2 regions of the Bradyrhizobium sp. JR4.3 genome follow, and region 1 is predicted to be linked to the other one. Evidence: predicted binding sites of a transcription regulator. Region 1 holds the regulator's gene; the other holds the start of a gene.
The links. The regulator PhoB, encoded in region 1, activates phosphate uptake and scavenging genes when phosphate is short. The targets are predictions, from matches to a motif close to TGTCATNNANCTGTCAT.

Region 1 (15,407 bases):
CGAGCCGCACAGGATCAGCGGCCGCAGCCATGGCGATTTCAGGCCCGGCCAGTCCCGCGGCAGGACGCGTACGGTGAGCGCGGCCAGCGCCAGGAAATGCGTGAAGCGCAGCACGTCCAGGTCGGCCTTGTCGATCGGATACATCCACTGCTCGAGCCGCTTCGGCATGAAATGGGAGAGCTGCGGCACATACCAGGTCAGCGTCACGTAGAATGCCGCGACCAGATAGGCGATCGCGATCCACATCGTCACCCGCGAAGCCAGAATGCGCGACATGCGTCGCGCACCTCCGAGCGCGCACCATGCCCCGAACACGAACAGCAATTGCCAGGCGAAGGGATTGAAGGCCCAGAAGCCGTTCGGATAGGCGGACAGATAGAGGTCGTATTCCCAGGTCACCGCGTAGAGCGCGACCGAGAGGCCGAGCGTCACGTCGGGGCGCCATTTCATCAGCCACAGGATCAAGGGCAGCGCCAGCATCAGCACGATGTAGAGCGGCAGCACGTCCATGTTGACCGGACGGAAGCGCAGCAGCAGCGCCTGCACGATCGTGACATCGGGCTGCTTGAGGAAATCCATGATGCCCATCTCTTCGGTGTAGAGCGGGTTCTCGAACCTGGTCGCGACATAGGAGATCTCGGCGAGGAAGATCGTGAACAGGAAAACGTGGGCGACATAGATCTGCCAGACGCGCCGCAGGATGCGCGCGGTGGCGACGACGATGCCGGACTCCAGCATCGCCCGACCGTAGACGAAGGCGGCGGTATAGCCGGAGATGAAGATGAATATCTCGGTGGCGTCGCTGAAGCCGTAATTGCGGATCGTGAACCAGGTCAGAAGGCTCGGCGGCAAATGGTCGATGAAGATCAGCCACAGCGCGAGGCCGCGGAACAGGTCGAGCCGGAGCTCGCGCTCGCCGATGGCGGGCAGCGAAATGGCCGGCGCGGCCGCGCGCCGCTTTGCCCCCGCGGACTTGACCTCCACAGGTTTAGCGGTTCCCGCGATCGTCGATCCCGTCACTTGGTCGGCAATAGTCATCGGGGGCCTAAAAACCCTTCCGCAAATCGCGACGTGGCAAGGAGTGTACCGGTCCGGCCGTCATCTCGCAAAGCCGCCGGATCACATGCAAGTACGTTTGGACCTACACTTGGACGTGTACTTCCCTGCGAATTCAGGCGGGACGATGTCGCCAAGGCCGCCTCCGGCGTTTGGTTCCCGGGCGGTTTTCGGTATGATGGCAATCATGTACCGCGCCGTGACCCGCCAGATCGAAGTGACCGTCGAGCCGAACTTTGTTCCGGAGCAGTCGTCGGCCGACCGCTCCCGTTATTTCTGGGCCTACACCATCGTCATCACCAATTCCGGCGATGAGACCGTGCAGCTCAAGACGCGGCACTGGATCATCACCGATGCCACCGGCCGGCAGCAGGAGGTGAAAGGCGAGGGCGTCGTCGGCGAGCAGCCGACGCTCGCGCCCGGCGAACGCTTCGAATACACCTCCGGCGTGCCGCTCACGACCGCCTCGGGCTTCATGACCGGCCGCTACCAGATGGTCAGCGCAAGCGGCGAACGCTTCGAGATCGACGTGCCGACGTTCTCGCTGGACAGCCCGGACAACAAGCGTGTGTTGAACTAGCGCTGGAAATGGTGGGCACGCTTCGCTTTGCCCACCCTACGGCACCGCGCTACGCGTCCTCGACGCCCGCCTCATCCGGTGTGAACTCGTACACCGAGCTGCAGAACTCGCAGGTCACGACGACCTTGTCGTCCTTGACCATTGCGGCACGGTCGTCGGACGAAAAGCTCTTCAGCATCGATGCCACCGCATCGCGCGAGCAGGAGCATTGCGCCTTCAAGGGCAGCGGATTGAACACGCGCACGCCGCGCTCGTGGAAGAGACGGTAGAGCAGCCGCTCGCCGGACAGCTCGGGATCGATCAGCTCGACGTCTTCGACGGTTTCGATCAGCGAGCGCGCCTCGACCCAGGCATCGTCTTCAGCGACGGCATGGACCTCGACGCCCTCGGGCGCATCGCCGGGATGCAGATCGGCCTGCCGGGCGCGCTCGGGCGCCTTCGGCAGGAACTGCATCAGCATGCCGCCGGCGCGCCAGCGATGCTTGCCGCCGTCGTTCGAACGCCATTCCTCGCCGACGGCGAGACGCACGCGGGTCGGGATCTGCTCGGAGCGCAGGAAATATTCGTGAGCGGCATCTTCCAGGCTACCGCCGTCGAGCGCGACCAGGCCCTGGTAGCGGCTCATGTCGGGGCCCTGGTCGATGGTCATGGCGAGATGACCGTGGCCCAGCAGCGCGCCGGAATGCGTGCCGGAATCCTGGACTTCGCCGAGGCGCGCGGCGTCGTAACGCGCATAGGCGCGCAGGCGATCCGGCGCCTGATAGTCCACAACCAGGAACGACACCGGACCGTCGGTCTGGGCCTGGAGGATGAAGCGGCCCTCGAACTTCAGCGACGAGCCGAGCAGCGTGGTCAGCACGATGGCCTCGCCGAGCAGCTTGCCGACCGGCGCCGGATAATCGTGCTTGGTCAGGATCTCGTCGAGCGCCGGACCAAGCCGCACCAGGCGACCGCGCACGTCGAGCGCGTCGACCTCGTAGGGCAGCACGGCGTCGTCGATCGGAACCGCGGATGGCGCACGAACCGGGCCTTCGGGCCCGGTTTTCATGTCAGGGGATTGGGAAACCATGGCGCTTTATCTGGGGTCGGAAGGCGGAATTGAAAGGGGGGCGGCTGCATCCGGAATGCAGAACGGATCGTACGCAAGCACGGCAAACTCGGTGTCGTCCTGGCGAAAGCCAGGACGACGATCCAAAGCTACTTCACCGGCCCGCGTTACTTCACCGCGTCGAAGCACCAGGCCAGAATGCCCTTCTGCGCGTGCAGGCGGTTTTCGGCCTCGTCGAACACGACGGATTGCGGACCGTCGATCACCTCGTCGGTGACCTCCTCGCCGCGATGGGCGGGCAGGCAGTGCATGAACAGCGCATCGGGCTTGGCCAGCGACATCAGCTGGGCATTGACCTGATAGGGCTTGAGCACGTTATGGCGGTGCTCGCCTTCCTTGTCGCCCATCGACACCCAGGTGTCGGTCACGACACAATCGGCGCCCTTCACGGCGGCTTCGGCATCCGTGCCGAGCATGATCGGCGCGCCGGTCGCCTTGATGAAGTCGCGCATCGCTTTTTTCGGCGCGAGCTCCGGAGGCGTCGCGACATTGAGCTGGAACTTGAAGCGCTCGGCGGCGTGCGCCCAGGACGCCAGCACGTTGTTGTCGTCGCCGGTCCAGGCCACCGTCTTGCCCTCGATCGGGCCGCGATGTTCCTCGTAGGTCATCAGGTCGGCCATCACCTGGCAGGGATGCGAGCGCCGCGTCAGGCCGTTGATAACGGGCACGGTGGCGTTCGCCGCAAGCTCCAGCAGCGCATCGTGATTGAGGATGCGGATCATGATGGCGTCGACATAGCGCGACAGCACCCGCGCGGTGTCGGCGATGGTTTCGCCGCGGCCGAGCTGCATCTCGGCGCCGGTGAGCATGATCGGCTCGCCGCCGAGCTGGCGCATGGCGACATCGAACGACACCCGCGTCCGCGTCGAGGGGCGCTCGAAGATCATCGCCAGCGTCTTGCCTTCGAGCGGCCTGACCGGCTGATGCGCCTTCTGCTTCGCCTTCATCGCGGAGGACGCGGCCAGCATGCGCTTGAGCTCCGACAGCGGCAGCTCGTTGATATCGAGGAAGTGCTTCGGTGTTTTCTTGGGCGTTTTATCGGGCGACGTGCTCATCAGCTTGCCGCCCGCTTGTTGCCGGACAACGCCGCGCAGGCGCGCTCGAGCCGCCCGACGCTGTCCTCGATCTCGGCTTCGGTGACGATCAAAGGCGGCAGGAAACGCACGACATTGTCGCCGGCACCGACGGTGAGCAGTTTTTGGTCGCGCAAGGCGGCAACGAGATCGCCGGAGGGCACCACGGCCTTGATGCCGATCAGGAGGCCCTCGCCGCGCACTTCGCTGACGACATCGCCATGACGGTCGATCACGGAAGCGAGCTTCTGCTTGAGCAGCAGCGACATCCTCTGCACGTGGTCGAAGAAGCCGGGCTTGAGCATGACGTCGAGCACGGTATTCGCCGCCGCGATCGCGAGCGGATTGCCGCCGAAGGTCGAGCCGTGCGAGCCCGGCGTCATGCCGGACGCCGCTTCCGCGGTCGCAAGGCAGGCGCCGATCGGGAAGCCGCCGCCGAGCGCCTTGGCCAGCGACATCACGTCAGGTTCGACGCCAAGGCGGCGGTATGCGAACAGATCGCCGGTGCGGCCCATGCCGGTCTGCACCTCGTCGAAGGCGAGCAACAGGCCGCGCTCGTCGCAGAGCTGGCGCAACGCCCTCAGGAAGGCGGGCGTTGCCGAACGCACACCGCCCTCGCCCTGGATCGGCTCGATCAGGATGCCGGCGGTCTGCGGACCGATCGCCTTTTTCACTGCCTCGAGATCGCCATGCGCGACCTGGTCGAAGCCCTCCATGGGTGGGCCGAAACCTTCGAGATATTTTGCCGAACCCGTCGCGGCCAGCGTCGCCAGCGTGCGGCCATGGAAGGCGCCTTCGAAGGTGATCATGCGATAGCGGTCTGGATGGCCCTTCGCGGCGTGATAGCGGCGCACGATCTTGATCACGCATTCCAGCGCTTCGGCGCCGGAATTGCAGAAGAACACGAAGTCCGCGAAACTTTCATTGCACAGGCGCGCGGCAAGCTTTTCGCCGTCCGGGCTCTGGAACAGGTTCGACATGTGCCAGAGCTTCGTGGCCTGTTCCTGCAACGCCGCGACCAGCGCCGGATGGGCATGGCCGAGCGCATTCACCGCCACCCCGGAGGTGAAATCGAGATAGCGCTCGCCATTGGTCGCGATCAGCCAGCAGCCTTCGCCACGCTCGAAACCGAGGTCGGACCTGGCGAAAACGGGGAGCAAATGCGGCGCTGCGCTGTTAGTCATGACGGTCACTTGAATGTTGCGGACGGTGTGAGCGTGCATTACGCAACGCACCATCGACCGGCCCGGAAAACGAAACGTGCCGCCTCTTGAGGGCGGCACGTGCGACTATCTTAGGCCTGGTGAATCGGGTGTCAATGCCGCCCGGAAAGCCTCGCGAAACGCTGAATCCGTAGTCTTGCGGTGCCGATTTTGCGGGATTTAGCCACGGAACATGTGGAAGCGAGTCGGCGGACTCTTGCGCGGGAGTCACGCCATATTGTAGCGTTTGGATTGTCAGATACGACATCTCGTGCAGTGGTTCTGATCTTTAAGTCCTTATGTACCGGCGTAAACGTTCGGGCGTTCAAGACGCGCCCGGCGAGCCTTAAGGGATTCTGGCGGCACGGGTTTTTGAAGGCTTAGGCATTCGCTGCGAGGCCCCAGGATGGCTGGCGCGCAGCGAGGGAAAGGGTGCAATGACGGTTTTGACCTGGTCCGATGATCGCGTCGAGCAGCTGAAAAAGCTCTGGGAGGCCGGACTTTCGGCCAGCCAGATCGCGGCGGAGCTCGGCAATGTGACCCGCAATGCCGTGATCGGCAAAGTGCACAGGCTCGGTCTTTCGGGCCGCGCCAAGAGCCCATCATCGGCAGCGCCCCGGCCGCGCAAGGCGCGCCCCGCGCAGCACATGATGCGGGTGAGCCGCCCGATCTCGCGCGGCAACACCGCGCTGGCGCAGGCCTTCGAGGTCGAGGCTGAGCCGGATCCGGTCACCTACGACAACGTGGTGCCGATGAGCCAGCGGCTGTCGCTGCTCGAATTGAACGAGGCGACCTGCCACTGGCCGGTCGGCGATCCCTCGAGCCCGGACTTCTTCTTCTGCGGTGGACGGGCGCTGTCCGGCCTGCCCTATTGTGCCCAGCACTCGCGTGTTGCGTACCAGCCGGCGTCGGATCGGCGCCGCGCACCGGTGAAGCCGGGTCCGCGGTAATCACGGCAAGTCGTCGCGCAAAGACAGTTCAATAATTTCAGTGTCGTCCTGGCGAAAGCCAGGACCCATACTCCGAGCACGCAGTAGTCGTGCGAAAGGGGTAACTCTGAGTCTTCGCCAAACCACTCCCTGTGGTTATGGGTCCCGGATCAGCGCTCGCTTCGCTCGCTTGTCCGGGACGACATCGGAGAATGCAGGGACAGCTCGCCAACAAACGAGCCTGCAACCCTACACCTGCTCCGCCTTGGCAAACCGATCATCCAGCGCGTAGCCGGCGCCGCGGACGGTGCGGATCGGGTCCTGTTCGCGGCCGAGATTGAGCAGCTTGCGCAGACGGCCGATATGCACGTCGACGGTGCGCTCGTCGATATAGATGTCGCGGCCCCAGACGCTGTCGAGCAGCTGCTCGCGCGAGAACACCCGGCCCGGATGCTCCAGGAAGAACTCCAACAGGCGATATTCGGTCGGACCGAGATCGATCGGCCGGCCCGATCGCGCCACGCGGCGCTTGTCACGGTCGAGCTCGATGTCGCCAAAGGCAAGCACGGTGGCGAGCCGCTCCGGGCTTGCACGCCGCAGCAGGCCCTTCACGCGTGCCAGCAGCTCCGGCACCGAGAACGGCTTGACGATGTAATCGTCGGCGCCGGTCGCAAGACCCCGCACCCGCTCGCTCTCCTCGCCGCGCGCGGTGAGCATGATGATCGGGAGCTGCTTGGTCTCGGGACGGGTGCGAAGCCGGCGGCACAGTTCGATGCCTGACAGGCCCGGCAGCATCCAGTCGAGCACGATCAGATCGGGGATGTGCTCCTTGAGGCGGGTGTCGGCGTCGTCGCCGCGCATCACCGTCTCGACGTCATAGCCGTCGCCTTCGAGGTTGTAGCGGAGAAGCTCGGTCAGGGCTTCCTCGTCCTCAACCACCATAATGCGTGCGCCCATCGGGTCGTCGCTCCCTTAAGTCTTCAGGTGTTCGGTACCGTGTTGGCGAAGGTCGTCATGTCGCCCTTCGGCCGCTTGTCGGTGATCGCCTGGCCCTCGATCATGTAGAACACGGTCTCGGCGATGTTGGTGGCGTGGTCGCCGATCCGCTCGATGTTCTTGGCGCAGAACATCAGGTGAATACAGAACGAGATGTTGCGCGGATCCTCCATCATGTAGGTGAGGAGCTCGCGGAACAACGAGGTGCAGATGGCGTCGACTTCCTCGTCGCCCTTCCACACCGCCATCGCCGCCGGCAAATCATGCGCGGCATAGGCGTCCAGCACCGACTTGACCTGCTGCTGCACGAGGTCGGTCATGTGCTCGAGGCCGCGGAACAGCTTGAGCGGATGGAAGTCCGTCTCCAGCGCCGCGACGCGCTTGCCCATGTTCTTGGCGAGGTCGCCGATGCGCTCGAGATCGGTCGCGACGCGCATGGCGCCGACGATCTCGCGCAGATCGACCGCCATCGGCTGGCGGCGGGCGATGGTGAGCACCGCACGCTCCTCGATGCGCTTCTGCAGCGCGTCGAGCTCGGTGTCGATGGCGACGACGCGCTGGCCGAGCGGGACGTCGCGGCGGATCAGCGCGTCGACGGACTCGACGATCATGCGCTCGGCGATGCCGCCCATCTCGGCGACCAGGCGGGTGAGTTCCTGGAGGTCGGTGTCGAAAGCCTTTGCGGTATGTTCGGAAGCCATGTCGCGTCTCCTAGCCGAACCGGCCGGTGATGTAATCCTGCGTGCGCCGGTCGGTCGGCGACGTGAAGATCTTGCTGGTGTCGTCGAACTCGATCAGCTCGCCGAGATACATGAAGGCGGTCTTGTCGGAGACGCGCGCCGCCTGCTGCATGTTGTGGGTGACGATCGCGATCGTGTAATCCTCGGACAGCTCCTGGATCAGCTCCTCGACCTTGGCGGTCGAGATCGGGTCGAGCGCCGAACAGGGTTCGTCGAACAGGATCACCTCGGGCCGCACCGCGACGGTGCGGGCGATGCAGAGGCGCTGCTGCTGGCCGCCGGAGAGCGACAGGCCGGAGGCGTTGAGCTTGTCCTTGACCTCGTTCCACAGCGCGCCGCCGCGCAGCGCCTTCTCGACGCGGCCGTCCATTTCGGACTTCGAGATCTTCTCATACAGGCGGATGCCGAACGCGATGTTCTCGTAGATCGTCATCGGGAACGGCGTCGGCTTCTGGAACACCATGCCGACGCGGGCGCGCAGCAAATTGAGGTCCAGCTTGCCGTCGAGGATGTTGGTCTGGTCGAGCATCAGCTGACCGGTGGCGCGCTGGCCGGGATAGAGGTCGTACATCCGGTTGAAGATGCGCAGCAGGGTCGACTTGCCGCAGCCCGACGGACCGATGAACGCCGTGACGCGATTGGCGCCGAGCGTCAGGTTGATGTTCTTCAGCGCGTGGTGCTCGCCGTAATAGAAGTTCAGGTTGCGCACGGTCACCTTCGGGGGCGCCTCCGGCAGCACTGGCGCGTGGGGCAGCCCACCGGCCGCGCTCATCGACGATACTGAAAGATCACTCATTTTGCGGTCCTCTCGGCGCCAAGGATGCGCGCGCCAATATTAAGGGCAAGAACGGTCAGGGTGATGAGCAGCGCCCCGCTCCAGGCCAGCTGTTTCCAGTAGGCATAGGGGCTCTGCACGAAGTTGTTGATGGTGACCGGCAGGTTCGCCATCGTCTTGTTCAGGCCGAGGCTGAAGAACTGGTTCGACAGCGCGGTGAACAGCAGCGGCGCGGTTTCACCGGCGACGCGAGCGGTCGCGAGCAGCACGCCGGTGATAAGGCCGGAGCGCGCGGCGCGATAAGCGATCCGCTTGATCACCAGCGAACGCGGCAGGCCGAGCGCCGAGGCCGCCTCGCGCAACGCGTTCGGCACCAGCAGCAGCATGTCCTCGGTCGTGCGCAGCACCACCGGGATCACGATGACCGCGAGCGCGAGCGAGCCTGCGATCGCCGAGAAGCCGCGCATCGGCACGACCACCGCGCCATAGATGAACAGGCCGATGATGATCGAGGGCGCCGAGAGCAGGATGTCGTTGATGAAGCGGATCACCGAGGTCAGCCGGTCATTGCGGCCGTATTCGGCGAGATAAGTCCCGGCGAACATGCCGAGCGGCGCGCCGATGCCGACGCCAATCACGGTCATGATCAGCGAGCCGACGATGGCGTTGAGCAGACCGCCCTCATTCGATCCGGGTGGCGGCGTGTTCTCGGTGAACAGCTGGACGTTGAGTCCCGCCAGTCCGTTGTAGAGCAGCGTGATCAGGATCAGCGCGAGCCAGGTGACGCCGAAGGCCGTTGCGGCGATGCAGAGCCCGCGAACGACGATGTCCTTGCGGCGGCGGCGTGAATAGATCGGATTCATGGCGCTAGTTCCCCGCCTTCTTTTCCAGCCGCATCAGCATCAGCCGCGCCGCTGCAAGCACGAAGAAGGTCAGCACGAACAGCAGGAGACCGAGCAGGATCAGGCCGGACTGGTGCAGGCCGTCGCTCTCGGCGAACTCGGATGCGATCGCCGCCGAGATCGTGGTGCCCGGCGCGAAGATCGACGACGAGATCCGGAACGAGTTGCCGATGATGAAGGTCACCGCCATGGTCTCGCCGAGCGCTCGGCCGAGCGCCAGCATGACGCCGCCGATGACGCCGACGCGGGTGTAGGGGATCACCACGCTGCGGACGACTTCCCAGGTGGTGCAGCCAACGCCGTAGGCGGCTTCCTTCAGGACCGGAGGCACGGTCTTGAACACGTCGACCGAGATCGAGGTGATGAAGGGCAGCACCATGATGGCGAGGATCAGCGCGGCATTGAACAGGCTGAGATAGGACGGGGGACCTGCGAAGATCGCGCCCAGCACGGGCACGCCGTCGAAGATCTTGATCATGAAGGGCTGGAACGTGTTGGCGAGGAACGGACCCAACACGAAGAAGCCCCACATGCCGTAGATGATCGAGGGGATGCCGGCGAGCAGCTCGATCGCCATGCCGATCGGGCGGCGCAGCCATTGCGGGCAGAGCTCGGTGAGGAAGATCGCAATGCCGAGACCCACGGGGATGGCGATCAGCATCGCGATGAAGGAGGTGACGAGCGTGCCGTACATTGGCCCGAGCGCGCCGAGCACCGGCGGATCGGCCGACGGTGCCCAGCGCTGCGTCCACAGGAACGAGACCCCGAATTCCTTCATCGCCGGGAAGGCGCCGACGATCAGCGAAATGATGATGCCGCCGAGTATCAGAAGCACCGAGATCGCGGAGAGCCGCGTGATCCAGTAGAAGGTGACGTCGCCGAGCTTGAACGCGCTCAAGGCCTTGGCGCGATCATACGGTCCGGCGTCGTCGATTACATCGCTCTGAACGGCCATCTCTGCCACGCCGATCCCCTGTACTAAATAGCATACGTTTTTTTGTTGGTCCGTGCCCCGGATGCGGCGCAGCGCATCCGGGGCACGAGCGTCGCGAAGCTAGCTCTTGATTTCGGCAGCCCAGGTCTTCTCGATCAGCTGAACGACCGGGTCCGGCATCGGGATGTAGTCGAGCTCTTCAGCCGCCTTGCCGCCGTTCTTGAAGGCCCAGCGGAAGAACTTGATGGCTTCCTGCGAGGCCGCCTTGTCGGTGGCGTCCTTGTGCATGAGGATGAAGGTCGCCGCCGTGATCGGCCAGGATTTCTCGCCGGGCTGGTCGGTCAGGATGACGTAGTAGCCGGGCGCCTTGGCCCAGTCGGCGTTGGAGGCGGCCGCCTGGAACGCTTCGACGGTGGGCTGCACCGGCTTGCCGGCCTTGTTGACGAGGCCGGTGTAGGTCAGCTTGTTCTGCTTGGCATAGGCGTACTCGACGTAGCCGATCGAGTTCTTGGTCTGGCTGATGTTGCCGGACACGCCTTCGTTGCCCTTGGCGCCGACGCCGACCGGCCACTCGACCGCGGTACCCTCACCGACCTTGCTCTTCCAGTCCGCGCTGGCCTTGGCGAGGTAGTTGGTGAAGTTGAAGGTGGTGCCAGAGCCGTCCGAACGGCGGACCACGGTGATGGCCTCCGAGGGCAGCTTCACGTTCGGGTTGAGCTTCTTGATCGCGGCGTCATCCCATTTGGTGATCTTGCCGAGATAGATGCTGGCCAGCGTCTCGCCGTCGAACACCATCTCGCCGGGCTTCACGCCCTCGATGTTGACGACGGGAACGATGGCACCCATCACCATCGGCCACTGGACGAGGCCGTCCTTCTCGAGCTGCTCGGCCTTGAGCGGCGCGTCGCTGGCGCCGAAGGTCACGGTTTTGGCCTGGATCTGCTTGATGCCGCCGCCGGAGCCGATCGACTGGTAGTTCAGACCGTTGCCGGTCTCCTTCTTATAGGCGTCAGCCCATTTGGAATAGATCGGGAACGGGAACGTCGCACCGGCACCGGTGATATCGGCAGCAAAGGCCGCCGTCGTCGATGCGGCGACGATGCCAGCAGCGACGAGTGTTTTGAGGAAATTCATGCTGGTCTCCATACAGGGGAGCGAAGCGCCATCCGCGCCCGATCGCGCTCCCCGTGCCGCCCCTTTAGGAGCGGACAGCTGAGCTTTTACGAAGGTTTGGTGACAGTCGGATGACAGCGTTAAGCAGCTGAAATCGCTGGAATTTAGCTCAGAGCCGCAGGCTTGCCCTGGGGGAAACAGGCGGTGAAAGTGGCGCCCTGTTTGGGCACGCTTTCGATCAAAAGCCGGCCGCGATGGCGGTTAAGAATATGTTTCACCAGCGATAATCCGAGGCCGGTGCCGCCCTGCGAGCGGCTGTCGCCGACATCGACCCGGTAGAACCGTTCGGTCAGCCGCGGCAGGTGCTCCGGCGCGATGCCGGGGCCGAAATCCCGGACCAGGACCCGGATTTCCTGAGTTCCATCAGGGGCGGCGCCTGGCATCAGCGACACGATGACGCGACCGCCCGCGGCGCCGTATTTGAGCGCGTTCTCGATCAAATTCTCGAACAGGCGGAGCAGCTCCTCGCGGTCCCCCGCGATCAGTACCGGGGTCTCAGGGAGCTGGGTCTCGACCTCGACCTGGCGTTCCCGCGCCAGCGGCTCGAGCCCGTCGGCGACCTGCAAGATGATCGGCAGCAGGTCGACCAGGGTGTCGGGCCGCACATGGGCGGACAGTTCCACCCGCGACAGCGACAGCAGATCGTCGATCAGGCGCGCCATCCGGGTGGCCTGGTTGTGCATGATGCCGAGGAAGCGCTCGCGCGCCTTGGGATCGTCCTTGGCCTGGCCCTGGAGCGTGTCGATGAAGCCGGACAGCGCGGCCAGCGGCGTGCGCAGCTCGTGGCTGGCATTGGCGACGAAATCGGCCCGCATCTCCTCGACCCGACGCAGCGGCGTCTGGTCGTGGAAGGTCATCAGCATGCATTTGTCGGCGCCGCCGAAGGTGGTCGGCACCGGCACCGGCGTGATGGTCAGCTCCATCCAGCGATCGACCGGGACATGGTCGAGATAGGTCGCGCGCCGCGGCTCGGTGGTCGCGATCGACTCGCGCAGCGCCGTGATGATCTCGGGCGAGCGCAGCGCGAACTGAGCGAGCTCATTTCGGCGCAGCGCCGGCGCGAGCTGGGCGGCTGCGGCGTTGAGATGGATGACGCGGCCGGCGCGGTCGAGCAGCACCGCGGGATCGGGCATGCCGGCAACCACCGCGGCGACCGCCGCGCTCTCGACCGGGTTGACGCGGCGGGTCTCTTCGCGCGAGGCGGCGGTATCGTGCAGGCGCCACGGGATCAGCGCTGCGACCGCGACGCAGAGGAAAACCGCGATGGCATGCAGTGCCGACAATTCGCCCAGCGAGACCACCACCGACAGCGCCAACGCCGCGGCGATCAGGATGACGGTCGAGTGCCGCAGCCGGTCGGACCAGGGCTGGGAGGAGGGAGAAGATGGGGCGTCGATCGCCATCGGGGCGGGCTTCTCCAAAGGACGTTGCGCCGGTCAGGCGCCGCTGTCGCTGCGCTTTCTCACGTAAGCGGCTTCAGGCGCGGGCCCGGGGTCGAGCTTGAGCGCCGCCTGCTGCAGGCGCTTCGATCGTGCGCCGATGATAACTTCGCGAAACGTCAGCAAGATTACAGATATGACGAAAGGGGACAGATAATAGAGGACGCGGAACAGCAGCATCCCGCCCAGCAGCTCCTCGCGGTCCATCTGCCAGAGCCCGACCAGCATGGCCGCGTCGAACACGCCAAGGCCTCCGGGCGAATGGCTGGCAAAGCCGAGCAGCGTGGCCGAGACGAAGATCACCGCGACCACCACGAAGCCGAGATTGGGCTCGTCCGGGACCAGCACGTACATCGCCAGCGCGCAGAAGCCGAGATCGATGATGCCGATCGCGATCTGGAGCAGCGTCAGCGGGCCGCCCGGCAGCATCACGGTCCAGGGCCCGCGGCCGACCATCCGGGGCTGGGTCCAGACCCAGACCACGTAGGCGACCAGCCCGACGATGATCATCATCGCCAGCATCCGGTTCAGCCAGGGCGGAAGCATGTCGATCGAGGCCGCAGCCTCCGGATGATAGGAGATGCCGAGGCCGAGCACCGCGGCGTTGCCGAGCCAGAAGGTCAGGCCGGCGAGGAAGCAGATTTTTGCGACATCGATCGCGTTCAGCCCATAGGCCGAATAGATGCGGTAGCGCACCGCGCCGCCAGTGAAGACGCTGGCGCCGACATTGTGGCCGATCGAATAGCTGGTGAAGGCGGCGAGCGCGTTAATCCGATAGGGCACGTGGGCGTGGCCGATCGCGCGCACGGCGAACAGGTCATAGAAGGTCAGCGTGAAATAGCCCGCGGCGACGAACAAAGCCGCCAGCGCAATCTGGCTCGGCTCGGTGCTCTTGATCGCTTCGAGGACCTCGTTGACATCGATGCCGCGCAGCATGTGGTAAAGCACATAGCAAGCGATGCCGATGACCGCGACGCTGATCACAACTCCAAGCTTATGCAGGATTTGCTTCTGGCGCAGAAACGTCATCGCTCTGCGTATGGCTTCCAGCATCTAGACCTCGAACAACGCTTCAGCGGCCGGGGTGGCCAGCGAACAGGCGGACGACGCACGGGCACTCGACGAATCCTCGTCAGCGGCTCCGGCATCGCGCATGCCCCCTGCCCCTCCACTAGCGCGTTTTGGGGCGGAGTGGAATTCGACAATTCGAACAAAAAGTCGTGGCTTCAAGGTTTTAGGCAGGTTGCGGGCTCCTGATGCACGGTTTGGCGCTTTCGGCGGCAAGCCTGACGCGAATCTCCATGGCAATCCTGCGCAGACGCCATGAAGTTTTGATGATTTCGGCCGTACAATGTTCCGTCACGGCTTAAGTCGAAATCAATCTATGGGCGGGATTCCGCTGTTGAAAGAGGGTCGCTCCGCGCGCGGCCGCTGCGGCGCGCACGATTACGTGGCCGACGGCTCGCGCTCGATCATCCGGTTGCACTGCGACATCACAGACGTCATCGCGGCCGCCGGCCAGCGGCCGCGATGAGCATGTCGTTCGGAGGTAGCGTTCTGCTCAGGCCGCAAGCTGCGGGCGCACCGCCTCGATGCCCGCGATCCAGCCGGCGACGGAGCGCCCGATCGCCTCGGGGTGATCCTCCTGGAGGAAATGCAGGCCGGCGCCGAGACGAACCAGCGCGCAGTGCTTCAGGGAGGCTGCAAACCGTTCGGCAAATTCCGGTGCGACCAGAGCTCCGGGCTCGCCGGTGAACAGGAGCTTTGGATAGGACGACGCGGTCAGCGCTGCATGCGCGGACTGGAGCGCCTCATAGACGTCAGCAGGCTCGCCTGCGATCGGCAGTTCGCGCGGAAGCGCAAGAACGGGCCGGCGGCTCTCCGGTGTCAGGAACGGCGTGCGATAGGGCGCCATCTCGTCCTCGCTGAGCTTGCGCACGATGCCGCCCGGCAGCACGCGCTCGACGAAGGCATTCGCCTCGAGGATCATCGCCTCGCCCTCGCCCGGCGTCCTGAATTTGCGGAAGGCCGCCCGCGCCGCCCCGGCGTGCTCCTGCTCTGCGGCAACTTCTGTGTCGTGGAAGTCCTGCCAGGTCGGCATCGGACGGATGAATTCCATGAAGGCAAGGCCGCGCACGAAATCCGGGCGGCGCTCCGCAAGATGAAATGCGAGCGCCGTGCCCCAATCCTGCGCGACGAGATAGGCCGACGTGATACCGCGCTGTTCGATGAAGGCATCGAGATAGCGGACGTGATCGAAGAAGCGGTAGTCGATGTCGGGCTTATCGGACTGACCGAAGCCGATGTTGTCGGGCGCGAGGCAATGCGCGACCGGTGAGACCAAGGGCATGATGTTGCGCCAGATGTACGAGGAAGTCGGATTGCCGTGCAGGAAGAGCGCGACCGGCGCGTTCTGCGCGCCTGTCTCACGATAGGCCATGCTGCTTCCGAGGACGGACGCTTTGCGAATCTTGATCTCGATCTGCTTGGTCATGTCAGC
Region 2 (15,407 bases), on a different contig from region 1:
GTGACATGGGCGCGTATCTGTCGACCTTCGGGCCCTATATCCCGCATGGCGGCGCCGGCATGCTGCCGGGCCTCTATGACATCCAGGCGTTCCACTGCCGGGTGCGCACCATCTTCACCAACAGCGTGCCGGTCGATGCCTATCGCGGCGCCGGGCGGCCTGAGGCTGCTTACGTCATCGAACGTCTGGTGGACGCCTGCGCGCGAAAACTCGACATGACGCCGGATGCCATCCGCCGCAAGAATTTCATCCAGCCGAAGGCGCTGCCCTACAAGACCGCGACCGGCAAGGTCTACGATTCCGGCGACTTCGCCGCGCATCTGAAGCGCGCGATGGAGATCGCCGAGTGGAAGGAGTTTGGCAAGCGCGCCAAGGCGGCCAAGAAGAATGGCCTGATCCGCGGCATCGGACTTGCGAGCTATGTCGAGGTCTGCGGCACCATGGGCGAGGAGACCGCCAATGTGCGGATGGACCCCAATGGCGATATCACCGTCCTGATCGGCACGCAGTCGAGCGGGCAGGGCCATCAGACCGCCTATGCGCAGATCGTCGCCGAGCAGTTCGGCGTGGCGCCCGAGCGCGTGCACGTCCACCAGGGCGACACCGACATGATCGCGACCGGGCTGGGGACCGGCGGCTCGGCTTCGATCCCGTCAGGCGGTGTCAGCGTCGAGCGTGCGACCCGCGAGCTCGGCGCGCGGCTCAAGGAGATCGCAGCGCAGGCGCTGGAAGCTAGTGCCGGCGACCTCGAGATTACCGATGGGCTGGTGCGCATCGCCGGCACCGACCGTTCGATCTCGTTCGCCGACCTCGCCAAGCGTCCCGGCGTCGATCCGTCGAAGCTCAATGCGAGCGCGACCTTTGCCAGCGCCGACGGCACCTATCCCAACGGCACCCATGTCGCGGAGGTCGAGATTGATCCGGCCACCGGCATTATCAAAATCGTCAACTACGTGATCGTCGACGATTTCGGCATGACGCTCAATCCGCTGCTGCTGGCCGGGCAGGTCCATGGCGGCGCCATGCAGGGCATCGGCCAGGCGTTGATGGAGCAGGTGGTCTATGGCGCGGGCGACGGCCAGCTGGTCACCGCGACCTTCATGGACTACGCGCTGCCGCGCGCGGCGGACGGGCCAGCCTTCGTGTTCGAGACGGCCAACGTTCCCTGCAAGACCAATCCGCTGGGGGTGAAGGGTGCGGGCGAGGCGGGCGCGATCGGGTCCTGCCCGGCCGTCGTCAATGCCATCGTCGACGGGCTCTGGCGCGAATACAAGATCGACCACATCGATATGCCGGCGACCCCGGAGCGGGTGTGGATCGCCGTCAACGAGCACCATCGCCGCCACAGCCTGTGACAATTTTTCAGGGAATGAAATCTGCCGAGCGGTGTTGGCCCCATTGAGGGGTCGGCACGATCGTGCAGCACGGCGATCCTGCATCAAGGCAATCCTGCATCAAGGAAAGGGACTTTGCGAATGAAGCGAGTGTTGGTTGTTGGGGGCGCGCTCCTGCTCGGCATGGGCGCGGTTTGGGCACAACAGGACTCCGTCAAGGAGGTCCAGACCCTGATGAAGGGCAACGGCAAGAACGCCGGCGCAGTGGCGGCGATGGTCAAGGGCGAGAAGCCCTACGACCAGGCCACGGTGGACAGCGCGCTGGCACAGTTCGAGGACACCGCCAAGAAGCTGCCGAACCTGTTTCCCGCGAGCACAAAGGGCATGAAGCCCGAGGGCGACTACAGCGCCTCGCCGAAGGTCTGGGAGGACAAGGCCGGATTCGATGCCAAGGTCGCGAGCTTCGTCAAGGTCGTTGGCGAGGCCAAGGGCAAGATCAAGGATTTGGACTCGCTCAAGGCGAATTTCCCCGCGGTCGGCAAGGAATGCGGCGGCTGCCACGAGACGTTTCGCGTGAAGAACGGCTGAGGCAAGAAAAAGATTCGTAGCCCGGATGGAGCGCAGCGCAATCCGGGAAATCCATCCGCGCCGACAGACTGCCCCGGATTGCGCTTCGCTCCATCCGGGCTACTGGGAATCGGGAAAAAGCGGTTGCGACAGCAGCCGCTTTTTTCATGTCCGCGTGCCGCCGCTGGAAATTCTGTTCGCAAGGCCTGACGGATCGCCGCCGGAGCAGCTATCTTTGCTCCAGCCGCCGCGGCATTGGCGTGAGCTTTTGACGCCGACGCATCCCGCTCCTGACTCATTCAGGACATCAGGAGTTCCAACCCGCGGCGAGCACCTCAAATCAGCAACAGCGAGACAAGCCATGGTAAAACCGTTCCCGTCGAAGACGCACATCGGCAACCATATGCTGCATCCGGAAACGCTGATGCTCACCTATGGCTATGATCCGCAATTGTCGGAAGGCGCGGTCAAGCCGCCGGTGTTCCTGACCTCGACCTTCGTGTTCAAGACGGCCGAGGACGGGCAGGACTTCTTCGATTTCGTCTCCGGCCGGCGCGAGCCGCCGGAAGGGATGGGCGCGGGCCTGGTCTATTCGCGTTTCAATCACCCCAACAGCGAAATCGTCGAGGACAGGCTCGCGATCTACGAGCGCACCGAGAGCTGCGCGCTGTTCTCGTCGGGTATGGCGGCGATCGCGACCACGATTCTGGCGTTCGTTCGCCCCGGCGATGTCATTCTGCACTCCCAGCCGCTCTATGGCGGGACGGAAACCCTGCTGACGAATACGCTTGCGCGTCTGTCGATCGGCGCCGTCGGCTTCGCCGATGGCGTTGACGAAGCCGTGGTCGGCCAGGCCGCGGAGGAGGCCATGCGCAAGGGCCGGGTTTCGATGATTCTGATCGAAACTCCGGCCAACCCCACCAACGGGCTGGTCGACATCGCGATGATGCGGCGTGTCGCCGAGACCATCGGAAAGACCCAAGGACACGTTCCGATCATCGCCTGCGACAATACGCTGCTCGGACCGGTGTTTCAGCGGCCGATCGAGCACGGCGCGGATATTTCGCTGTACTCGCTCACGAAATATGTCGGCGGACATTCAGATCTGATCGCGGGCGCCGCGCTCGGCGCGAAGGCGGTCGTGAAGGGCATCAAGGCGCTCCGGGGCGCCATCGGCACCCAGCTCGATCCGCATTCCTGCTGGATGATCAACCGCTCGCTCGAGACGCTGAGCCTGCGCATGGAAAAGGCCGACGCGAATGCGCGCCTCGTGGCGGACTATCTGCGCGATCATCCAAAAGTGGCCAAGGTGCACTATCTCGGTCATCACGAGGCGGCGTCGCCGGATGGACTTGTGTTTGCGCGGCAATGCACAGGGGCGGGGTCCACGTTCTCGTTCGACATCGTCGGCGGCAAGGCCGCCGCCATGAAATTCCTCAATGCGCTGCAGATCCTCAAGCTGGCGGTGAGCCTCGGTGGAACGGAGTCGCTTGCGAGCCTGCCCGCCACCATGACCCACTCCGGCGTTCCCGCCGACATCCGCCGGAAAATCGGTGTGCTCGATTCCACGATCCGGCTGTCGATCGGCATCGAACACCCGTCGGATTTGATCGCCGACCTCGCGCAGGCGCTGAACGCAGCCGAACCTGAGGTGTGATGTCTGCGCCAGGGTTACGGGGAATCGAAAAGGGCGGCTGCTATGGCAGCCGCCCTTTTGCTGGTCTGTGCGAAGTTTACTTCGTCACCTGACCGCGGATCTCGCCGCCTGGATTGGCCGCGGTGTGGATGTTGACGTAGAGCTTGCCGCCGAGCAGATCGGCGGCCTGCGCGTCGGTCAGTGTCGCCGAGCCCTCGGCCGGGCTGGTGGCAGCGCCGGGAATCGGGATCGCGACGCCGGCGTTCTTGCCGGGCTCGGCGGGTCCGTGGAAATGCGCGGCGGTAGCGGGGCCGGACAGGCCGGAATAGGTGACTTTCCAGGACAGCTTCTTGCTGGCGGCGTCGTAATCCAGATCAGCCGTTCCGGTGCCGCTGCTGGTCGTTGCGGGGACCTCGGACTTGGCGTCGAGCGTTGCTTTCAGCTTTTCCGCGCTGGCCGAACCCGCAAAAGCAACGGCGCCAAGCACTGACATGGCGATGACGATCTTGTTCATGGTTTTTCTCCCTGCTGAACCCGTTTGGGCTGCCAAACTTCCAACAGCCAGCATTTCAGTTTATTCCCGTTTCAGGCCGCGGTGGGCTAAATTCTTCGTGGCTGGAGCCGCGAGGGCATCGGTCATAAGCTTCGCCGCGACGACGAAAGGACCGCATGTTGCGACGAACAATCTCCGTGGCGCTGCTCGCCGCACTCGCCGCAGCGGGCGTCTATTGGTGGCTCAGCGCGCCGGTGGTGGCGGCCGCCGGCACCGCGCCTGCCCGCGTGCCTGATCTTGCCAATGGCCAGGTGATGTTCAACGCCGGCGGCTGCGCCTCATGCCATGCCGTCCCCGACCAGCCCGATCGTCTCAGGCTCGGCGGCGGCGTCGCGATCAAGTCGCCGTTCGGAACGTTCTACGCGCCGAATATCTCGTCCGATCCGACGGACGGCATCGGCAAATGGAGCGAGGCCGAATTCGTCAACGCGGTGATGCACGGGGTCGCGCCGGACGGGCGGCATTATTTTCCGGCCTTTCCCTACACGTCCTATCAGCACGCCAGGCGCGAGGACGTGCTCGATCTCTTTGCCTATCTGAAAACGCTGCCGGCCGTTGCAGGCAAGGTGCGCGACCACGACGTGCGCTTTCCGTTCAACATCCGGCGCAACGTCGGCATCTGGAAATTCTTATTTCTGGACGGCAAGCCCTTCGTCGCCAACAGCGCGAAGTCGCCGCAGTGGAATCGCGGCGCTTATCTCGTCAACAGTTTTGGCCATTGCGCGGAATGCCACAGCCCGCGCAATGCGCTTGGCGGCATCATCGCCGGACAACGCTTCGCTGGCGGTCCCAATCCGGAAGGCGAGGGATGGGTGCCCAACATCACCCAGAAGGGCCTCGGCGAGTGGAGCGCGAAGGATATTGCCTATTTCCTGAAGACCGGCGAATTGCCCGACGGCGACAGCGTCGGCGGCGCGATGACGCGGGTGATCAAGAACACCTCGCAATTGCCGGAGGACGATCTCGCGGCGATGGCGGATTATCTCAAATCGCTGCCGCCGGTGGACGGTCCGCCGCGTCCCAAGCGCAAGGAGGGCGGCGCCTGATCAGGCCCGCCCTTTTCCGGACGGTCAACTCGCGCCAAACGCCTTGAAGGTGATGATGGTGAGGGTGTCCTGGATGCCGGGCAGCACCTGCACCTTCTCGTTGACGAAGTGGCCGATATCGGTGTCGTTGTCGACGTAGAACTTCACCAGCAGGTCGTATTGACCGGCCGTGGAATAGATCTCGGAGGCGATCTCGGCTTCGGCAAGCGCATTGGCGACCACATAGGATTGGCCGAGCTTGCATTTGATCTGGACGAAAAAGGGAACCATCGCGGTCACTCCGAAAGCATATCTGGCGGCTAATAGGCCAAACCCGGCCGGATTTAGCAAGCGAACTTGCTGGGTTGAGGCAGGCGCGCTAGGACGGGCCATGGCTTCGAAAACGCGGAAAATCGCCCCATGACGACGCCCGTCGCGCTGACCATTGCCGGCTCCGATTCGAGCGGCGGCGCCGGCATCCAGGCCGACCTGAAGACCTTTGCTGCGCTTGGCGTCTTTGGCGCTTCCGCCATCACGGCGCTGACCGCGCAGAACACCCGCGGCGTCACCGGCATTCACGCGGTGCCCGCCGAATTCGTCACCGCGCAGATCGACGCGGTGTTTTCCGATCTCGAGGTCGGCGCGGTCAAGATCGGGATGGTGGCGCAAGCCGCCAGCATCGATGCGATCGCGGCCGCGCTGTCGCGCTGGGCACCCCGGCATGTCGTGCTCGATCCCGTGATGGTGGCGACATCGGGTGATCGCCTGCTCGCGTCCGAAGCCGTCGACGCGCTGCGCATCAAACTGATGCCGCTGGCCTCGGTGATCACACCCAATCTGCCCGAGGCCGCGGCTCTGCTCGACGAACCGGTCGCGGCCAGCGAGGCTGAGATCGAGAGCCAGGGGCGCCGACTGCTGGCGCTCGGTTGCCGGGCAGTCCTGATCAAGGGCGGGCACGGCGAGGGCGCCGAGAGCATCGACTATCTCGTCGATGCCAGCACCACGATCGCGCTCGCCGCGCCGCGCGTTGCCACTCGCAACACCCATGGCACCGGCTGCTCGCTGTCCTCGGCGGTCGCCGCCGGGCTCGCCAGGGGCGAGGATCTCGAGCACGCCGTGCGCAACGCCAAGACCTGGATCAGCGCGGCGATCGCGGCCGCCGACCGCTTCAGCGTCGGCCACGGCCACGGCCCGATCCATCATTTCCACAAATTTTACTGACGCCGCTCGCGAGCGCGCCGCAGTTCCGGGTTCTTGCGGAGGGCGCTGAGGCGCCATGTCGCCTGATTGTCGCATGCGACTGATATTCGCGGGGTGGGCGAGGCAAGCGCGATTCGGTTCCGAAGGTGCCTCAAAGGTTCAATTGGTCATCCCCCTGTCACGGGACATTGTTACAGGCTGGCGCATGGGAAGTTACGATGTGAGTGACGAGAGCCCGGAGCGGCGCTTTCGCACGTTGTTCATCTCCGACGTTCATCTCGGAGCCCGCGGTTCTCAAGCCGACCTTCTGCTCGACTTCCTGCGTTTCCATGATGCCGACACGATCTATCTCGTCGGCGACATCGTCGACGGCTGGGCGCTGAAATCGAGCTGGCATTGGCCGCAATCGCATAACGACCTGGTCCAGAAGCTTTTGCGCAAGGCGCGCAAGGGCGCCAAGGTGATCTACATCCCCGGCAATCACGACGAGTTCCTGCGCAACTATTACGGCACACATTTCGGCGGCATCGACGTGGTCGAGAACACCGTCCACACCGGTGCGGACGGCAAGCGCTATCTCGTCATCCACGGCGACATCTTCGACCTCGTGGTGCAGAACGCACGCTGGCTCGCCCATCTCGGCGACAAGGCCTACGACTTCGCGATCCAGCTCAATCGCTTTGTCAACTTCTTCCGGCGCATGTTCAAGGTGCCCTATTGGTCGCTGTCGCAATGGGCGAAGCAGAAAGTCAAGAACGCCGTCAACTATATCGGCGCGTTCGAGCAGGCGCTCGCCGCCGAGGCGCGGCGCCACGATGCCGACGGCGTGATCTGCGGCCACATCCATTACGCGGTGATCCGCGACGAGGGCGGTATCCGCTACATGAACTGCGGTGACTGGGTCGAGAGCTGCACGGCGCTGGTCGAGCACGACGACGGCCATTTCGAGATCATCACCTGGGCGGACCAGGCCGAGAAGCCGGCACAGGTCCCGCAGGTTGCAGCCAGAGCTGCATGACAAGGGCAGCCTGATGCGCATCCTGGTCGCGACCGACGCCTGGCACCCGCAAGTCAACGGTGTGGTTCGGACGCTGACCAAGCTTGCCGACGCCGCCAAAAGTCTCGACGTCGAATTCTCGTTCCTGACGCCGCAATCGTTCCGCACCTTTGCGATGCCGAGCTACCGCGACGTGCGGCTGGCCATGCCGCGCCCGGGCAGAATCGCGAAGCTGATCGAAGAGGCGCACCCCGACAGCATCCACATCGCGACCGAGGGGCCGATCGGCCTGATGGTCCGGCGCTATTGCCGCCAGCGCAAGCTGCCCTTCACGACCAGCTTCCACACCCGCTTTCCCGAATATGTCCGCGCCCGCGTGCCGGTGCCGGGCTCGCTGATCTGGCGGGCACTGCGCCGATTCCACAGCCCCAGCCGCGCCGTGATGGCGGCAACGCCGGCGCTCGCCAGCGAGCTGACCGAGCGCGGCTTCGACAATGTCGTGCTGTGGCCGCGCGGCGTCGATACCCATTTGTTCCATCCCCGCGCGATCGATCTCTGCTTGCCGGCACCGGTGTTCCTCTCGGTCGGCCGGGTCGCGGTGGAGAAGAATCTCGAGGCGTTCCTCGACCTCGACCTGCCCGGCACCAAGGTGATCGTCGGCGATGGTCCGGCGCGTGTCGCGCTGGAGGAGGCCTATCCGGATGCGATCTTCCTCGGCGAAAAGCATGGCGAGGAACTGGCGGACATTTACGCTGCCGCCGATGTCTTCGTGTTTCCGAGCAAGACCGACACGTTCGGCCTCGTTCTGCTCGAGGCGCTGGCGAGCGGCCTGCCGGTCGCGGCGTTTCCGGTGAAGGGGCCCCGCGACGTGATCGGCGATGCGCCGGTCGGCGCACTCGATCACGATCTGCGCAGCGCCTGCTTCGCCGCACTCGACATCTCCCGGCAGGACTGCGTCGAATTCGCCGCCAACTACACCTGGGAGGCCTCGGCCCGGGCTTTTATCGACAGCATTTTGGCGGTCGGTGCCGTGATGCCCGGCCGGAACGGGGCAGAACCGGCGCGATTCGTCGCCTGAGGGGACGAAATCCTCGCGCGGAGATGTCTTGCTCGCGCCTCATCCGCCGCGATAACATCAGGCATGACAGAACAGCTCCTCCCGATCGGCCCTGCCGATATCGATGCCGCAGCCCGCGTGATCGCACCCTTCGCCGTCCGCACCCCGCTGTTGTCCTTTCCCGTGCTCAACGAACGCGTCGGCGCAAAGGTCTATCTCAAGCCGGAGATGCTCCAGCGCACCGGCTCGTTCAAGTTCCGCGGTGCCTTCAACAAGGTCGCCTCGATCCCGCAGGACAAGCGAGCCGGCGGCGTGGTCGCGTTCTCCTCCGGAAACCATGCCCAAGGCGTGGCGGCGGCGGCAAAGATCCTCGACATGCAGGCGACCATCGTGATGCCCGCGGATGCGCCGTTGTCGAAGCGCGAGCGCACCAAATCCTACGGTGCAGAGGTCGTGCTGTACGAGCGCGACCGCGACGACCGCGAGGCGATCTCGCGCGGCATCGCCGAGAAGCGCGGCGCGACACTGGTCAGGCCCTATGATGATCCCTTCGTGATCGCCGGCCAGGGCACCGCCGGCCGCGAAATCGCGGAAGACATGGCGGCACTCGGTCTTGCCCCTGACATCGTGGTAGCGCCGGCCTCCGGCGGCGGCCTGATCGCGGGCGTCGCGACGGCCGTGAAGGCACGCTTTCCGCTGGCCCAAATCGTTGTGGCCGAACCCGAGGCGTTCGACGATCACGGCCTGTCGCTGACTGCGGGTCATCGCGAGCCGCACGGGCCGGCAGGCCGCACCATCTGCGACGCGCTGATGGCCCTGATCCCCGGCGAGATGACGTTCGCGATCAACAGCAAACTGCTCGCACGCGGCGTGACAGCGTCGGACAAGGAAGTCGGCGCGGCCGTCGCGTTTGCCTATCGCGAGCTGAAGCTCGTGGTCGAACCGGGCGGAGCGGTCGGCCTGGCCGCGTTGCTTGCGGGACGACTTGATGTTGCCGGCAAGAACGTCGTCATCGTGCTCTCCGGCGGCAATGTGGATGCGGATTTGTTTGCCGAGCTGGTGGCCTGATAATCTAATTTTCTGACATGAAGAAGGGCAGAGCGTCACCGCTCTGCCCTTTGTCGTGTGTGGCCGACCGCGATCAGTGCATGAAGCCGCGGTGGTTGTTGCCGCCGTTGCCACCCTGGCTCTGGTTCATCGACTGCCGAAAGTTGTTGCCGCCATTGTTGACCATGCGATTGGTCTCGTTGAACTGCGGGTGGTTGTTGTTCTGCACCTGCACCTTGTTCACGGGGTTGTCGCTAATCTTGGCGCCGTTGTTGATGCGGATCGGGTTGTTCTGCGTCTGAACGTTGACGGGCTTCGTGTCGATGGTCGTGCCGCCCTTGCCGACATTCACCGGCATGCTCACGATCTTGCCTGGATTGCCACTGATTGTGCCGTTGCCAGTACCGTTCGGCGTCTTGTTGGTCGCAGGCAGCGTCACGATCTTGCCGATGCCGCCATTGTTGTTGGTGGTGTTGGTCGGCGCGGGCAGGGTGACGATCTTGCCCGGGGTCTGCGACGGCGTGCCGTTCTGCTGGTTGGGCTGGTTGTTGCCCGCCGGCAGGTTGACGATCTGGCCGCCATTGCCGAGCTTGCCGATGCCGTTGTTGTCGCCCGACTTCTGCACGATCGGCAAATTGCCGTTCACTTGCGCACCGCCATTACCCTGCTGCAGCGGCATGTATTTGGGCTGGCCGAGATTGCCAATCTTGAAGGTCGGGGCGATATTCTGCGGCGCCAGGAACTTGGTCGCCTGCATCAAGGGGATCTGCTTCGGCTGCATCTGGAGCTTGAGCGCGACCTGCGCATAGGGCGTGTTGCCGTAGCTGTCGTAGAAATTCTTGTATCCGAGCGGCGAGTTCGCGAGCACCGCCTTGTGCCAGGCCTGCGTGAGCAGCAGGTTGTTGAGCAGCCAGCGGACGTGGTCGCACAGCGGGTCGTGCGGATACATCGTGATGAACTCCTGATAGTACTCCGGCCGTGCTTCGGACACCACGTAGTCATAGGCCTGGCGGGTCGAGCGGCTCGGCAGGTTGGAGGCCATCTGCACGACAGGCGCATTCACGGGCGCGCGGTTGGCGGCGACAGCTGTGTCGCCGAAGAAGGTGAAGTCCGACGTCAGCGACGAGCTCTCCCACGGGATCTGCGCGCCGCTGGTGGTCTGGTTCACTTCGAGGCGCACGCGCTTGAACAGTTGCTCGATCGGCACGTTGGGCTCGCGCGCGACGTTCAGGAAGGCCTGCGTGTAGGGGCTGTGACCGCCGGTGCCGTCCTGCGCTTCCGCGCCCGGCGCGGTCGAGTAACCGACGATCGAACCGTTCGGCGCATCGACGATCGCCAAGCCGCGGCCGGCATCGTTCACGTTCGGAAACGGGTTGTTGCGGCAGGCATCGAGGATGACGATGCGCATGCGGCTCGGGATCGTCTCCAGCGTCGACATCACGTCGACCAGACGGACGGAGTTGTTGACGAGCTCGGTCTGGCTCGAGACCTTGGCGTCGACGGGAACGAGGTAGTTCTCGCCGGCGAGCTGCACGCCGTGACCGGCGTAGTAGACCATCGCCACCGTGTTCGGACCGCGCGCCGACACTTTGGCGGAGAAATCCTGCACCACGCGAAGCATGTCGTTCTGGGTCAGGTCGGTCGCGGCGACCACTTCGAACCCGGCCGAATTCAGGAACTTCGCCATCGAGTCCGCGTCATTGTCGGGGTTGGCGAGCTGCGGCGCGTTCTGGTAGTTCGAATTGCCGATCACCAACGCGACGCGCTGTTCCGGGCCTTGCAGCGCGGTGGGGGCCGGCTCGACCGGGGCGACTTGCGCGGAAACAGGGCCGGAGGCGAAGCCGAACAGACTTCCCAAAAGGCCTGCAGTCATCAGGAAAGATTTTAGGCGGAACATGGCGTGCTCCTTTGGCACTGATCTCGATACGAGATTGGTTGCCGGCAAGCTTGGCCGCGTTCGACTTTGAGGTCCGTGATCGCCATCACCATGGTAGGCTGCGTGATCTGAATCACGCTTGGAACCCGCCAAGGTGGGTGCACGATGGGAGGACAGTCCGTCACATGCTGAAATCGATCGATCCGATCCTCACGCCAGATCTGCTCTGGCTGCTGGCGTCCATGGGCCATGGCGACGATCTCGCTTTCGTCGATGCCAATCACCCCTCTGCGCGCATCGCGCAGAGCACGCATTCGCAGCGCCTGATCCAGTTGCCGGGCATCAGCATGCAGACCGCGATTCGCGCCATCATGTCGGTCTATCCGCTCGACGATTTCGATCCCGATCCGGTCCGCGTGATGATGCCGGTCGACGATCCCAGCCGCGTCCCCGACGTGCAGCGCACGGTGCTCGCGGAGATCGAGCGTGCCGCCGGCCGGCCCGTCACGCCCGGAAAACTCTCGCGGCCGGATTTTTATCGCGCGGCGGCGGCGAGCTTTGGCGTCGTACAGGTCGGCGACAGCAGCAGTTACGGATGCTTCCTGATCAGGAAGGGTGTGATCAGCTAGCAGCGCGCGATCGAATGATGCGGAACGGCGTCACGCGTGCTCGAATGGTCCGACCTCGCGGATCACCTTGCAGATCTGCAGGAAGCCGCTGGCGTAGAACTCGGCATGTCCCCGCTTCATCGTCTCGACATGTTCGGGGTGAGTGCGCCAGGCTTCGAGCGCTTCCTCCGAGGCAAAACGGAACACGGTGAGCTCCTCGCCGTCCTCGGCCTTGAACGACTTGACCGACACAAAGCCGGGAAGACGGCTGACGATGTCGTACATGCGCGCGCCGAGCCGGTCGTGTTCGTCGACAGAGGCGCCGTCACGCAATTGCAGATCGCCAATGACAATCACTTCGCCAATCATGTTTCCTTGACCCTCGGTGATGGATTTCCGTTCCCGATCTCTTCGGTTTCGCGATGGGCTTTGTTACATCGCCCACCCGAATTTTGAATGGCCTGCCGGCATCCGACTGTCTATGGTCGGTCCATGTCGCGCTTTATGTGTCTATCTGTCGCTATCGTCCTATCGCTGCTGCCGGCTGTCGCGCCGGCTGCTTCAATCCAAAAGCGTCCCAAGCAAGCCTGGCATGGCTACGGCTTCCTGCCGGGCTATCGCCAGCCGCTGAGCAACAGCATTCCGCTCTATAAGCAGAAGGAAGCGATGCGGCGGATGTCGCCCAGCGACCGACGCCATTGGTACATCGATCCAGTTCCGCAATATTACGGCTGGGATGGTGAGTGGCGCTATTTCGGCCGGCCCGGCTTCGGCGGCGGCCGCTACAATGGCGGCAGTTTTGGCCCGTGCTGGACGCGGACGCCGATTGGCGCGGTGTGGAATTGCGGATGAGGGGCTGAGCGCGCAGCGGCTAGGGGAAGCTGCGGACGACCTCGATCAGGCCGACGATTGCGGTATTGAAGGCATCGAGGTCCTCGGCCGGAATCCAGTACTCCAGATGTGAGCGGCCGCCCGCCTCCTGCACGTCGTACTTCGCGATGAAGCTGCGCTCGACCTCGAAACGTGTCACAAAGCCCGAGCCGCTCGCCGGGACATTCCAATTGCGCGCGATCTTGATGGCGTAGTCTTCCGTCAGCACCGGATAGTAGATCGGCTGGTCCGGCAGGCGCGGCGGAAACGCGCGCATGCCGGATTGCTGGATCAGCTCCAGGTCTTTCGGTCCGACGGGACGCCAGAGGGTGAGGGTGTCTTCCACGGAGGACATAGCTGCGCCCCCTTACGAGAAGAACGCGATCTTCTCGGCCTGGGTCATGCGGCGGATTGGCGCCATGGGGTCGTTTGCGGCGGCGCGGGGCTTTTGCAGGATGCCGCTGGCGAGGATGGTGGCGCCAAGTGAGGCTTCCGGAACCGGCGACGTCATCGGCAGCGTCGTGGCCTGCGCCGCGCCGAATGTCGCGGTGGCCGCCATGACCGGCGCCGGCTGCTCCATCACTTCGGCGGCGGCTTCCGCAATGGCGTTGGTGAGGCGCGCCAGCGATTCCATCGCGATCGGCGCTTCCTCCACAGGCTCCTCCACCACCGCTGCGGCGGAGACTGGCTCGGCTGCGGCCGGCTCCGGTTCGATCGGCTCCGGTATCTCGGCTGCGATGGGCGCTGCGGCCTCCGCAACCACCGGTTCCGGAACGGTCGCTTCCATCTCGACCGGTTCGATGATCTCGTCGAATTCCGGATCGGGTGCGGCCATCTCCAGCGCGATCGCGTCGAGTATGGCTTCGTCCTCGGCTTCCGCTGCGGCATCGAGCGAAAATTCGTGCGTCACCTCCGCGAAGGCCTCAGTGGCCGGCTCTTCAAAAGCGGCGGCTTCAGGTGCGATCAGGTTCTCGCCGACGGTCTCCGGCTTGAGCGCGGCGTCCATCGCCTGCTCGGCAACGGAGAAGGCCTCGGCGACGCCGGCCGCTTCCACGGCGGCTTCGGGCTCGATCACCTCTGCGATGTCCTGCGGCGCCTCCGTAAAAGCCACGGCTGCTTCGCTGGCCATCGCCGCAGGCGCGGCCTCCGCCAGCGGAGCTTCCGCAACGGGCGACGGTGCCTCCTGCACCGGAGCCGGCGAGGGGCGCGCGGCCTGCGGCGTTGCGTCAGCGTCGGTCTGGTCGATCCGGTCCTTGAGCAGGTCGAATGCGGCCTTGAGGTCGGCGCGGGGATCGAGGGTCGAAACCTGCGCGCAGGCCGCCTCGATGGAGGCGAGCTGCGAATCAATCAGGTCGCAGATTCGCCCGTCGGCGCCGATCTCGCGCCAGCGCCAGGAGATCTCCTTGATGATGCGCAGGCCGCGCGGGATCGGTGCGAGGCTCGCCTCGATCGCGCCGGGATCGAACGCCGCGATCGCGATCGTCTCGGCTTCGCGGATCGCGTGCCGGATCGCGACCAGCGCCTCGGGCAGGCGGTCCTCGACGACGGCTTGGCGCTCTGCCGCAAGGGTTTCTTCGATTTTCGCGACCGCGTCGAGCACCATGCGGGTATCGGCATTGCGGTTGCGCTTGGCGTATTCGCCGAGGAACCAGCGGCCGCGCGCGGTCTCCAGGAAGGCTTCGCGGATCGCGTCGTAATCCTGCTCGTTCGGCTCGGCCGCACGGGCAGACATAGGCGAGAGGGCGAATGCTTCGTTGGCCATGTCAATCTCGTCGCGCAAATCACCGCGCGTTACAGTAACGATCACCACGATATCGACCGAATCGCAATTGGTTTGATGGCAGGCGAATCACAAATCCCCATCGCAGCAGCTCGGAAGCGGCGATTCGCCGTGAGCCTCGCGCTGTTCTACTCGGCCGTGTTCGCGGTCTCGGGGACGCATCTGCCGTTCTTTCCGGTCTGGCTGAAGGCGATCGGCATCGACGCGGCCTGGATCGGCCTCATCAACGCGCTGCCGGCGATCACGCGCTTCACCACGCTGCCGCAGATCACCGCCTTTGCCGAAAAGCGACATGCGATTCGCGCCGGCATGATGATCTCCGTGCTGGCGACGGCGATCGGGTTCACGGCGGTCGGCTTGCAGCAGCAGCCGCTGGCGCTGTTCCTGATCTATGCGCTGACCTGCATGATGTGGACGCCGACCATGCCGCTGACCGACGCCTATGCGCTGCGTGGCGTCGCCCGCTACGGGCTCGATTACGGGCCGGTGCGGCTGTGGGGTTCGGCAGCCTTCGCGGCCGGCTCGCTCGCCTGCGGCTATCTCGTAGACCACATCGCGGCGCGCGATCTGATCTGGATCATCGTCGCCTGGGCCGTGATTGCGGTCGCCGCCGGCATGCTGCTGCAGCCGCTGGACGATGTCAGGCGACGGGCGATTGCGGTGCACGCCGGCAAGGCGCTGCTGCGCGATGCCGGCTTCTGGGCCATCATCGTTTCGGCTGCGCTGATCCAGGGCAGTCACGTCGCGTATTATACATTCTCGGCCATCAATTGGCAGGCCCAGGGCCTCGGCGGGCTGACGATCGCGGGCCTCTGGACGTTAGGGGTGATCGCCGAGATTGTCATCTTTGCGCTGTC

Region 2: ABIB91_RS34975 (UDP-2,3-diacylglucosamine diphosphatase) is a predicted target of PhoB. The motif match lies at 6,481-6,497, and genes of this name have one in related genera.

What each region holds. Positions count from the first base shown of each region.
Region 1 is NZ_JBEPQF010000008.1:223,864-239,270, forward strand. It holds gene ABIB91_RS16010 (OpgC domain-containing protein) at 1-1,038, opposite strand, end outside; gene apaG (Co2+/Mg2+ efflux facilitator ApaG/CorD) at 1,232-1,636, shown strand; gene ABIB91_RS16020 (Hsp33 family molecular chaperone) at 1,686-2,705, opposite strand; gene argF (ornithine carbamoyltransferase) at 2,852-3,799, opposite strand; gene ABIB91_RS16030 (aspartate aminotransferase family protein) at 3,799-5,001, opposite strand; gene ABIB91_RS16035 (GcrA family cell cycle regulator) at 5,457-5,969, shown strand; gene phoB (phosphate regulon transcriptional regulator PhoB) at 6,198-6,905, opposite strand; gene phoU (phosphate signaling complex protein PhoU) at 6,929-7,645, opposite strand; gene pstB (phosphate ABC transporter ATP-binding protein PstB) at 7,656-8,480, opposite strand; gene pstA (phosphate ABC transporter permease PstA) at 8,477-9,322, opposite strand; gene pstC (phosphate ABC transporter permease subunit PstC) at 9,327-10,316, opposite strand; gene pstS (phosphate ABC transporter substrate-binding protein PstS) at 10,416-11,429, opposite strand; gene ABIB91_RS16070 (ATP-binding protein) at 11,573-12,871, opposite strand; gene ABIB91_RS16075 (putative bifunctional lysylphosphatidylglycerol flippase/synthetase) at 12,905-13,960, opposite strand; gene ABIB91_RS16080 (hypothetical protein) at 14,310-14,441, shown strand; gene ABIB91_RS16085 (haloalkane dehalogenase) at 14,469-15,401, opposite strand; gene ABIB91_RS16090 (TetR/AcrR family transcriptional regulator) at 15,398-15,407, opposite strand, start outside.
Region 2 is NZ_JBEPQF010000036.1:49,651-65,057, reverse strand. It holds gene ABIB91_RS35010 (xanthine dehydrogenase family protein molybdopterin-binding subunit) at 1-1,355, shown strand, start outside; gene ABIB91_RS35005 (c-type cytochrome) at 1,476-1,922, shown strand; gene ABIB91_RS35000 (cystathionine gamma-synthase family protein) at 2,263-3,558, shown strand; gene ABIB91_RS34995 (CHRD domain-containing protein) at 3,635-4,051, opposite strand; gene ABIB91_RS34990 (c-type cytochrome) at 4,207-5,136, shown strand; gene ABIB91_RS34985 (Lrp/AsnC ligand binding domain-containing protein) at 5,161-5,406, opposite strand; gene thiD (bifunctional hydroxymethylpyrimidine kinase/phosphomethylpyrimidine kinase) at 5,536-6,336, shown strand; gene ABIB91_RS34975 (UDP-2,3-diacylglucosamine diphosphatase) at 6,521-7,333, shown strand; gene ABIB91_RS34970 (glycosyltransferase family 4 protein) at 7,347-8,390, shown strand; gene ABIB91_RS34965 (threonine/serine dehydratase family protein) at 8,454-9,437, shown strand; gene ABIB91_RS34960 (caspase family protein) at 9,511-11,313, opposite strand; gene ABIB91_RS34955 (RbsD/FucU family protein) at 11,478-11,921, shown strand; gene ABIB91_RS34950 (antibiotic biosynthesis monooxygenase family protein) at 11,952-12,269, opposite strand; gene ABIB91_RS34945 (hypothetical protein) at 12,393-12,752, shown strand; gene ABIB91_RS34940 (ADP-ribosylation/crystallin J1) at 12,772-13,125, opposite strand; gene ABIB91_RS34935 (hypothetical protein) at 13,138-14,532, opposite strand; gene ABIB91_RS34930 (MFS transporter) at 14,608-15,407, shown strand, end outside.